2 regions of the Streptomyces sp. NBC_00234 genome follow, and region 2 is predicted to be linked to the other one. Evidence: riboswitches for the same ligand, from Rfam matches in the RefSeq annotation. Region 2 holds a riboswitch; the other holds the start of a gene.
What was found. A riboswitch is a leader RNA that binds a small molecule or an ion and turns the genes downstream of it on or off. The one in region 2 is predicted to bind cobalamin.
Positions count from the first base shown of each region.

Region 1: it holds a riboswitch for cobalamin, as region 2 does, so the genes downstream of both, OG230_RS32415 (CbtB domain-containing protein) here and OG230_RS13265 (ABC transporter substrate-binding protein) in region 2, are expected to answer to the same signal.

Region 1 is NZ_CP108101.1:7,396,141-7,400,745, reverse strand. Features, by position in the region: gene OG230_RS32430 (SDR family oxidoreductase) at 1-521, opposite strand, end outside; gene OG230_RS32425 (GNAT family N-acetyltransferase) at 706-1,197, shown strand; gene OG230_RS32420 (CbtA family protein) at 1,339-2,112, opposite strand; gene OG230_RS32415 (CbtB domain-containing protein) at 2,138-2,353, opposite strand; adenosylcobalamin (AdoCbl) riboswitch at 2,357-2,504, opposite strand; gene OG230_RS32410 (histidine phosphatase family protein) at 2,602-3,192, shown strand; gene OG230_RS32405 (4'-phosphopantetheinyl transferase family protein) at 3,207-3,902, opposite strand; gene OG230_RS32400 (metallophosphoesterase family protein) at 3,899-4,605, opposite strand, start outside.
Region 2 is NZ_CP108101.1:3,055,231-3,059,835, reverse strand. Features, by position in the region: gene OG230_RS13275 (amino acid permease) at 158-1,588, shown strand; gene OG230_RS13270 (M67 family metallopeptidase) at 1,703-2,125, shown strand; cobalamin riboswitch at 2,139-2,295, shown strand; gene OG230_RS13265 (ABC transporter substrate-binding protein) at 2,333-3,325, shown strand; gene OG230_RS13260 (FecCD family ABC transporter permease) at 3,322-4,362, shown strand; gene OG230_RS13255 (ABC transporter ATP-binding protein) at 4,359-4,605, shown strand, end outside.

The sequences.
Region 1 (4,605 bases), 4.3 Mb from region 2:
CGGGCCAGGATCAGCGTCATGGCCTCGACGGCACCCTTCGTAGCCGCGTAGGCGCTGTAGCCGGGGAGGGACAGCGACAGCACGGAACTGGAGAAGTTGATGATCGCTCCGCCCTCGCGCAGGCGGCGGGCGGCCTGCTGATCGACGACGAAGGTGCCGCGGATGTTGGTGCGGTGCATCCGGTCCAGCGCGTCCAGGTCCGTGTCCACCAGGGGGGCCAGCGTCATCACGCCTGCGGCGTGGACGACCACGTCGACTCCCCCGAAGGCGTCCTCGGCCGCGTCGAAGAGGGCGGAGACAGCGACCTCGTCGGCCACGTCCGCGCGGTGTGCGAGGGCCTCTCCCCCCGCGGCGACGATGGCGGCGACCGCGGCTTCGGCCTCGGTGCGCCGGCCCACGTAGTTGACGACGACCGCGAATCCGTCCGCCGCCAGCCGTTCGGCGCTCTCGCGGCCGATGCCGCGGGAGCCTCCCATGACGACGGCGACCCGGCGGCGGCTGGGGGCGTTGTGCTCGCTCATGGCATTGCTCCTCATGGAGGGGCCGGCGGTTCGGACCAACCCGATATATCAACGCTAACACCAAACGAATAGCACCGCTACCCGCCATCCGTAGCGTCGCTACTATCAGCGCTAACCCTCCTGGGGCATATTCGGGTGCGCTCGGCCCGTACCCCGTGAATACTCCGCGTTCATGGATGACCTTGTGACAACACGCCTGGCACTGCACCCGATGAGCCCGGCCGAAGCTGCTGACCTGGTGGCGGGCCGACCGGCGCCCGACGCCCTGTGGGCCCCCGGGTACCCAGACGAAGGCGACAGGTTCGGCGCCGGGCGCTACGTGCGCACGTGCGAGACGGTCGGTGACCCCCGGCCGTTCGGCGCCTTCGAGATCAGGCGGCGGGAGGACGGACAGGCGATCGGCGGGATGGGATTCCACGGCGCACCCGACGAGGAGGGCCAGGTGACCATCGGCTACAGCGTGGTCCCCGCGGCCCGGGGGAACGGGTACGCCTCCGAGGCGCTTCGCGCCCTGCTGGAGTTCGCCCGCGCGCAGGGCGCCACGTCCGTGAAGGGTGACGCCAACCTCGACAACACCGGGTCGCACCGCGTCATGACCGCCGCGGGGATGCGGCTCGTCGGCGTGGACGATCAGTTGCACCACTACCTCGTCGACTGGACCGACGAGGAGTCATAGACCCACCGGATGCTGCCCCGGGAACGCACTTCGGCGGGACGCGACGACGCGACCCGCCGGAGGGTGTCCGGCGGGTCGCGTCGTGGGTCGGACGGATCAGTCAGGGTGTCATGGGACCGGCAGACCGGTCACGGCCACCGCTCAGCTCACCGCCCCCACCGTCCGGGGCGCCGCTTCCGTGCCCGCGCGCGAGCGGTCCGTCTGCGGCTCCAGCAGGCGTTCGGTCAGGTATCCGAAGATCAGACCGAAGGCGGTCCACAGCGTCGCCTGGATGGCGAGGGTGGACAGCCGGAACTGCCAGAGCAGCGTGGCCGGGAAGTCCTTGCCGACCTCGTTGAACGAGGGCAGGAAGGCGTAGGCGAGCCCGATGAGCAGGACGAAGCCCGCGAACGCGGCGATCGTCGCGTTCCAGTTGCCCACCTGAGGTGCGAGCCGTTTGCCGAGGATGACGGCGGCGACGGCCAGCAGCACGCTCAGTGCGACCATCAGGAAGAAGAGGCCGGTGCGCTGGCCGATGGTGTCGGGATTGCCGACGGCCGGCGGGTTCGCCGGGTACTTCAGGAACGGCACGACGTACACCGTCAGCAGCGCGCCACCGGCTACGAAGGCGGCCGTGGCCCGGGGGCCGAAGTCGCCGATGCGGCCGAGTGCGTAACAGAAGACGAGTGCGGCGATGCCGCCGACCGCCACGCCGAACACCAGGATCCCGGTGGCGAGCCCGCCGGTGGCCTGCATGGTGCGGCTGACGAGTTCCTCGCCGCCGCCGTGGTCGTGGTGGTGAGCCTCTTCCAGCGCGATGGCGGCGTCCACTTGGGACTCGCCGAGGAAGTAGGCGACGACGAGGGCGAGCGCGCCCGCGACGAGGCCCGCCAGCATCCCGCGGACGAGCAGAGCCCTGACAGATATGGAGTTCACGAGAATGTCCCCTGCGTATCGGTTCTCAGTGGCAGGGGAAACCGAGCAGATGCCGGCCGTCGTGGACCCACTCGTGAACGCCTTCGCCGGCGATGACCGAGATGGCACCCTGCTCGGCGCCGACGAAGTACAGCAGGACGAGCATGAGAATGCCGAAGAAGGCAGCCCACGGTGCAAGGGCCTTCAGCGAGATGGGAGTGATGGCGGGTGCGCCGGTGGTGACGGCAGCAGACTGTGCCATGGCAGAACCTCCTGGGGGAACACGCGTCCCGATCGTGGTGCCTGAGACGACGGTGCCGGGTCTGACTTCCCGTACAGGTACGAGTTCACAGTGGCGCGACCGTGCCGGATTTTCACCGGCTTCCGTCACACCGTCGTCATGGTCGTCGTGACCTTACCGCCTGTGGCTGAGCACCGCCATGGTGCAATCGGCCTGGCGGTGACCCCCGAACGCCGCAAGTAGCGGGCTGTACAGGCCACGTTCAGAAAATGGAGAGCGAAGTGACGGTACGGGTGATGTTGGTCTCGCCGGCGATGAACGCCGCTCTGCGAGAGGCCCGGTTCGAGGGGGACGCACCCCTCGACGAGTCCGGAGTGCGGCGTGCCCGCGCCGCCGCGGCGGGCGTGCCGGACGCGGAGCTGTGCGTCAGCGGCGGCTCCGAACGCTGTCTGCGGACCACCGAGGCGCTCGGCCTGCGGCCCGGGCCCGAACCCGCTCCCGCGGACTGGGACCTGGGGCGCTGGCGCGGGCGTCGGCTGTCCGATGTGAGCGACAGCGAGCCCGAAGCCGTGGCGGCCTGGCTCTCCGACCCGTCCGCCGCTCCGCACGGCGGCGAGTCCCTGTCGGAGCTGTGCGCGCGGGTCGGCGGCTGGCTCGACGGCCTGGGAGAGGACAGAGGCCGGGTGCTCGCCGTCGTCGAGCCAGCTGTCGTGCGCGCGGCGGTCGTCCACGGGCTGGGTCTGCCCGCGACGGCGTTCTGGCGCCTCGACGTCGCCCCACTGACGCTCACCCAGCTCAGCGGACGCCTCGGACGGTGGAACCTGACGTGTGGTCAGCCCCTGGTTTCCGAAGGCCGCTGACCAGGCCGACGTGCTCACCCCGGCAAGGTGACCGCCGTCGCCGCGATGCCGTCGTGAACCAGCCATCTCCCCGTGAGCGTCGGCGGGATGCCGGGCGCGGACCTCAACAGCCGTGCACTGAGCGTGCCTTCGGTCGTGTTCGGTGACGTGCGGTGGAACGTGATGTCCGCCTCGCTGAAGTCGAGCTCGATCCGGGTGAGCGGGTACCACGTCTTGAACACGCTCTCCTTGGCGCTGAACAGGAGCCGGTCCCAGTGAACGGTCCCCGTTCCGTCGGGTTCCGAACCGGCCTCGCGGGCCGCCACGTCACCGTACGACAGCAGCCGTTCGCGCTCCGACGGGAGCGAGATGATCTCCCAGACACCGGACGGCAGCGGTGCGTTGGGCTCGGCGTCGACGCCGAGCCCCCTCAGGTCCTCCGCCTTCGCCAGCGCCGCCGCACGGTAGCCGTCGCAGTGCGTCATGCTGCCGACGTAGCCGGCGGGCCACAGCGGCATTCCGCGGTGGCCGCGCAGCACGGGAGCGGGCGGCAGGCCGACAGCGGCCATCGTCCGGCGTGCGCACCAGCGCGCCGCGGCGAATTCGTGCCGCCGTTTGGCCACGCTCGTGGCCACGAGCGCCTCTTCCTCCGGGAACAGGGTGCCGGGCGGCGCGTCCTCGTCACAGGTCTCCGCGCTGGCCACGTACAGGGGCAGGATCCGTTCGATCACGACGTCTCCTCCCGACCGTCCGCGTGCGCTTCGACCGGGGTGGCGGGGCGCTCCGCGTAGGGCAGGATCTGCCGCAACAGCCCCAGCGGATGGCCCCGTTCGCGCCATTCCCGGGGATAGCCGATCGAGACCTCCTCGAAGCGCACCCCGTCGTACCAGGTCGTACGGGGAATGTGGAGATGGCCGTACACCACGGCCTCCACGTCGAACCTACGGTGCCAGTCGGCGGTGAGCTCGGTGCCGCACCACTGGGCGAACTCCGGGTGCCACAGGACATCGGTGGGCTGCCGCACCAGTGGCCAGTGCCCGGCGATCACGAGCGGGACCGCCGGATCGTGCGCGGCCAGCCGCTGTTCGGTCTGCGCGACCCGGGCCCGGCACCAGTCGTCGCGGGTCGGGTACGGATCGGGGTGGAGCATGAACTCGTCGGTGCACACGATGCCGACCTCGTGCGCGCGGGCCAGGGACTCTTCCTTCGTCGTCGTCCCCGGGGCCAGGAAGGTGTAGTCGTACAGGACGAAGACGGGTGCGATCGCCACCGGCCCGTCCGGTCCCGGCCAGTGGGGGAAGGGATCCTCGGGCGTGGAGACGCCGAGTCCGCGGCACACTTCGACGAGGTGGTCGTACCGTGCCCGGCCACGCAGCGCCACGGCATCCCTGTCGATGGTCCACAGTTCGTGGTTGCCCGGAGTCCACACCACGT
Region 2 (4,605 bases):
TGATAAATCTTCACGACCACCCGGGGACGCCACCCCTGTTCCCGGGGGCGCTACAGACCGGCCGAACGCCGGCGGCACTCCATCCATATCCGGGGGGATCAGGACCTGATCCGTAGCCTGCGAGGGCGCGGATCGGCGTGGAGAAAGGCGCATCACCATGACATCGGCGCAGGTCGACAAGGGGCACTCGGGCCACGAGGCCGCGAATGCCGAAACAGCGGGCGAGGGTTACCAGCGCGGACTGGGAGCCCGTCAGATCCAGATGATCGCCATTGGCGGAGCCATTGGCACCGGGCTCTTCCTGGGCGCGGGCAAGGCCATCGACCGGGCGGGGCCCAGTCTCATCCTGGCCTACGCCATCGCGGGCCTGGTGATCTTCTTCATCATGCGGTCCCTGGGTGAACTCCTCATGTACCGCCCGGTGTCGGGATCCTTCTCCGAGTACGCCCGTGAATTCATCGGCCCGTTCTTCGGATTCGTGACCGGCTGGACGTACTGGCTGTTCTGGGTGGTCACCGGAATCACCGAGGTCACGGCCGCCGCGACCTATATGACGTACTGGTGGGACATTCCCCAGTGGCTGTCCGCGCTCGTATTCACGTTCATTCTGTACGGCGCCAACCTGATCTCCGTGAAGCTCTTCGGTGAGCTCGAATTCTGGTTCTCGATGGTCAAGGTCACCGCGATCATCGGCATGATCCTGATCTGCGCCGGCGTCCTCACGATCGGCTTCTCCGACGCCGGGGACACCGCGACGGTCGCCAATCTCTGGAACGACGGCGGATTCTTCCCCAAGGGCATCGGCGGCACGCTGATGACCCTCCAGATCGTGATGTTCGCCTTCCTCGCCGTCGAGCTCGTCGGTGTCACGGCGGGCGAGTCGAAGGAACCGAAGACCGTCCTGCCCAAGGCCATCAACACCGTGCCGTGGCGCATCGCCGTCTTCTACGTCGGCGCGCTGATCATGATCCTCTCCGTGGTGCCGTGGAGCTCGTTCAAGCCGGGCGTCTCCCCGTTCGTCGCCGCGTTCGAGCAGATGGGCCTCGGCGTCGGCGCCGCGATCGTGAACTTCGTCGTGCTCACCGCGGCGCTGTCCTCCTGCAACTCCGGCATGTACTCCACCGGCCGCATGCTCCGCGACCTGGCGCTCAACGGGCAGGGCCCGAAGGCGTTCACCAAGCTGACGAAGAACGGCCTCCCGCTGGCGGGCACCACCTTCTCGGCCGCGCTGATGCTCGTCGGCGTCTGGATCAACTACCAGTGGCCGGGCGACGCCTTCACGTACGTCGTCTCCTTCGCGACCATCTCCGGCATGTGGGCCTGGATCATGATCCTCGTCTGCCAGATCCGCTACCGCGCCAAGGCCGACCGCGGTGAGCTGCCGCAGTCCACCTTCAGGGCGCCCGGCGCCCCCTTCACCAGCTGGTTCGCCCTCCTCTTCATCGGCCTCGTCATCGTCATGATGGCCGTCGACAAGGACGCCCGGATCTCGCTGTACTGCGCCCCGCTCTGGGCCCTGATCCTCGGTGTCTCCTACCTGGTGCTCAAGGCCCGCAACCCCGAGAACACCGCCTTCGTCAAGCGCTGACCCCGCCCGGAGGCTGCCCCGGACGAACGGCCGCCCCAACGGCCCCGTCCACCATGCGGTCCCGTGCGTACCACTCCCCGGTACGCGCGGGCCCGCATGCATATCCTGAACGCCATGCTGACCATCACCCAGGCGCTGTACGACCAGATCGTGGCGCACTCCCGCGCAGACCACCCCGACGAGGCGTGCGGCGTGGTCGCGGGCCCGGCCGGAACGGGCCGAGCCGAGCGCTTCATCCCCATGCTCAACGCCGCCCGCTCGCCCACGTTCTACGAGTTCGACTCCGCGGACCTGCTGAAGCTCTACCGCGAGATGGACGACCGCGACGAGGAGCCCGTGATCGTCTACCACTCGCACACGGCGACCGAGGCGTACCCCTCGCGCACCGACGTCACGTACGCCAACGAACCCGGCGCCCACTACGTCCTCGTCTCCACCGCGGACACCGACGAGGCGGGCCCCTTCCAGTTCCGCTCGTACCGCATCGTGGACGGCGAGATCACGGAGGAAGACGTCAAGGTCGTCGAGGCGTACTGACCCGTCCGTGACGACCATCTGACAGACTGCACGCAGACCAACGAGGCGGCAGGAACCAGGAAGCCGGTGCAAGTCCGGCACGGTCCCGCCACTGTGACCGAGCCCTCCGGGAGAGTCATCTCCGGGACAGGGAACGGGAGTCAGGAACTGACCTGCCGCCTTCTCGCATCGACCAGGGGACGAGGAAATCCCCCGGAGAGGCTCGCCATGTCCAGGCGCACCCCCGCGCTCATAGCCGCCGTGCTGCTGCTCCCGCTCGCTCTCACCGCCTGCTCCACCGCGGACGGGACGAAGAGCTCCGGGGACGCGAAAGCGGCACCCGGCTTCCCGTACACCGTCACCAACTGCGGTGTCACCACGACGTACGAGGCGCCCCCGAAGCGCGCCGTCACCATGAACCAGCACGTCACCGAAGTGATGCTGGAACTCGGCCTGGCCTCCTCCCTCGTCGGCACCGCCTACCTCGACGACAAGGTCCTCCCGGAGTACGCCGAGGAGTACGAGGCCACCCCGGTCCTGGCCAAGGAGTACCCCTCCTACGAGAAGCTCCTCGCCGCGGCACCCGACTTCGTCTACGGCGGCTACGACTCCGCGTTCGCCGCGAGTGACGGCCGCAGCCGCGAGGCGCTGAGGAAGTCGGGCATCGACAGCCGCCTCAACACCGAGTACTGCGCCAAGGGCGACACCGCCATGGACACCCTCTACGAGGAGGTCCGCGAGGTCGGCCGCACCTTCGGCGTCGCCGACCGCGCCGAACGCTGGATCCGGGACGCGAAGGCCACCAACGCCGCAGCCGCCCAGAAGCTCGAGAACGTCGAACCCGTCTCGGTCTTCGTCTACGACAGCGGCGACAAGACCGCCTTCACCGCGGGCGGCAAGGGCATCGGCAACGAGATGATCACCCGGGCCGGCGGCCGGAACGTCTTCGCCGACCTCGACAAGCCCTTCGGTGACGCCTCCTGGGAGAACGTCGTCGCCCGCAAGCCCGACGTCGTCCTGATCTACGACTACGGCGCCACCACCGTCGCCCAGAAGAAGAAGCGCCTCCTGGAGGACCCGGCTCTCGCCGACGTCCCCGCGATCAGGAACAAGCGGTTCGCCGTACTGCCGCTGTCCGACGCGGTCCTGGGCGTCCGCGCCCCCGCGGCCGTGGAGACCCTCGCGGCCCAGCTCCACCCGGAGACGGCCGCCGCCCGGTGAGCTGCCGCGCCCCCGACACGCGCCGGCGCCTGCGGTACACCCTCGTCGTCGGCGTCCTCGCCGCCGTCCTCGGTGCGGCCGTCGTCGCCGCCCTCGCCCTCGGCTCCGTCCGCATCCCGCCCGGCCAGGTCCTCGACATCCTGACCGGGCGGGCCGGGCCGAGCCCCTTCCGCACCATCGTCCTCGACGTACGGCTGCCCCGCGTCCTGCTCGGCATCGTCGTCGGCGCCGGACTCGCCGTCATCGGCACCGTCCTCCAGGCCCTGGTCCGCAACCCGCTCGCCGACCCGTTCCTCCTCGGCGTCTCCTCCGGCGCGTCCACCGGCGCCGTCCTCGTCATCGTCCTCGGCATCGGGGCCGGACTCGCCACCACCGTGACCATCCCCGCCGCCGCGTTCGCCGGCGCCCTCGCCTCGCTCGTGCTCGTCTACACCCTGGCCCGCGGCGGCTCCGGCCTCACCACCAACCGGCTCGTCCTCGCCGGAGTGGCCGTCTCCTACATCCTGTCCGCGCTCACCAGCCTGATCCTGGTCACCTCCGCCCGCGCCGACCACCTCCAGGAAGTCCTGTACTGGACGCTCGGCGGCCTCGGCTCGGCCCGCTGGGACATGCTCGCCCTGCCCACGACGGTCCTCGTCATCGGTACGGCCCTGCTCCTCACCATCGCCCGCCCCCTCGACCTGCTGCTCGTCGGCGAGGAGGGCGCCACCGTCCTCGGCCTCGACACCGCACGCTTCCGCGCCGCCGTCTTCGTCCTCGTCTCCCTGCTCACCGGCGCCCTCGTCGCGTACAGCGGAGCGATCGGCTTCGTCGGCCTGATGGTGCCGCACATGGCCCGGATGGCCGTCGGCGCCGGACACCGCGCCCTGCTGCCCGTCGCCGCGCTCGGCGGCGCCGTCTTCCTCGTACTCGCCGACCTCGCCGCCCGCACCGTCGCCGCACCCCAGGACATCCCCGTGGGCGTACTCACCGCCCTCACCGGCGGCCCGTTCTTCCTCTGGATGCTGCGCCGCCGCCCCGAAGGAGCGCCCGCATGACGACCCTGCGCACCGAGGGCCTCTCGTACGGGACCGGCGTGGGCCGGCACCTCGTCGACTCCGTCGACCTGACCGCCGCAGCAGGCGAGACGGTGGGCCTCGTCGGCCCCAACGGCAGCGGCAAGACCACGCTCCTGCGCTGCGTGTACGGCACCCTCCGCCCCACCCACGGCCGGGTCCTCCTGGACGGCGACGACCTTGCCACCCTCCCGGTGAAGGCCCGCGCCCGCCGCATCGCCACCG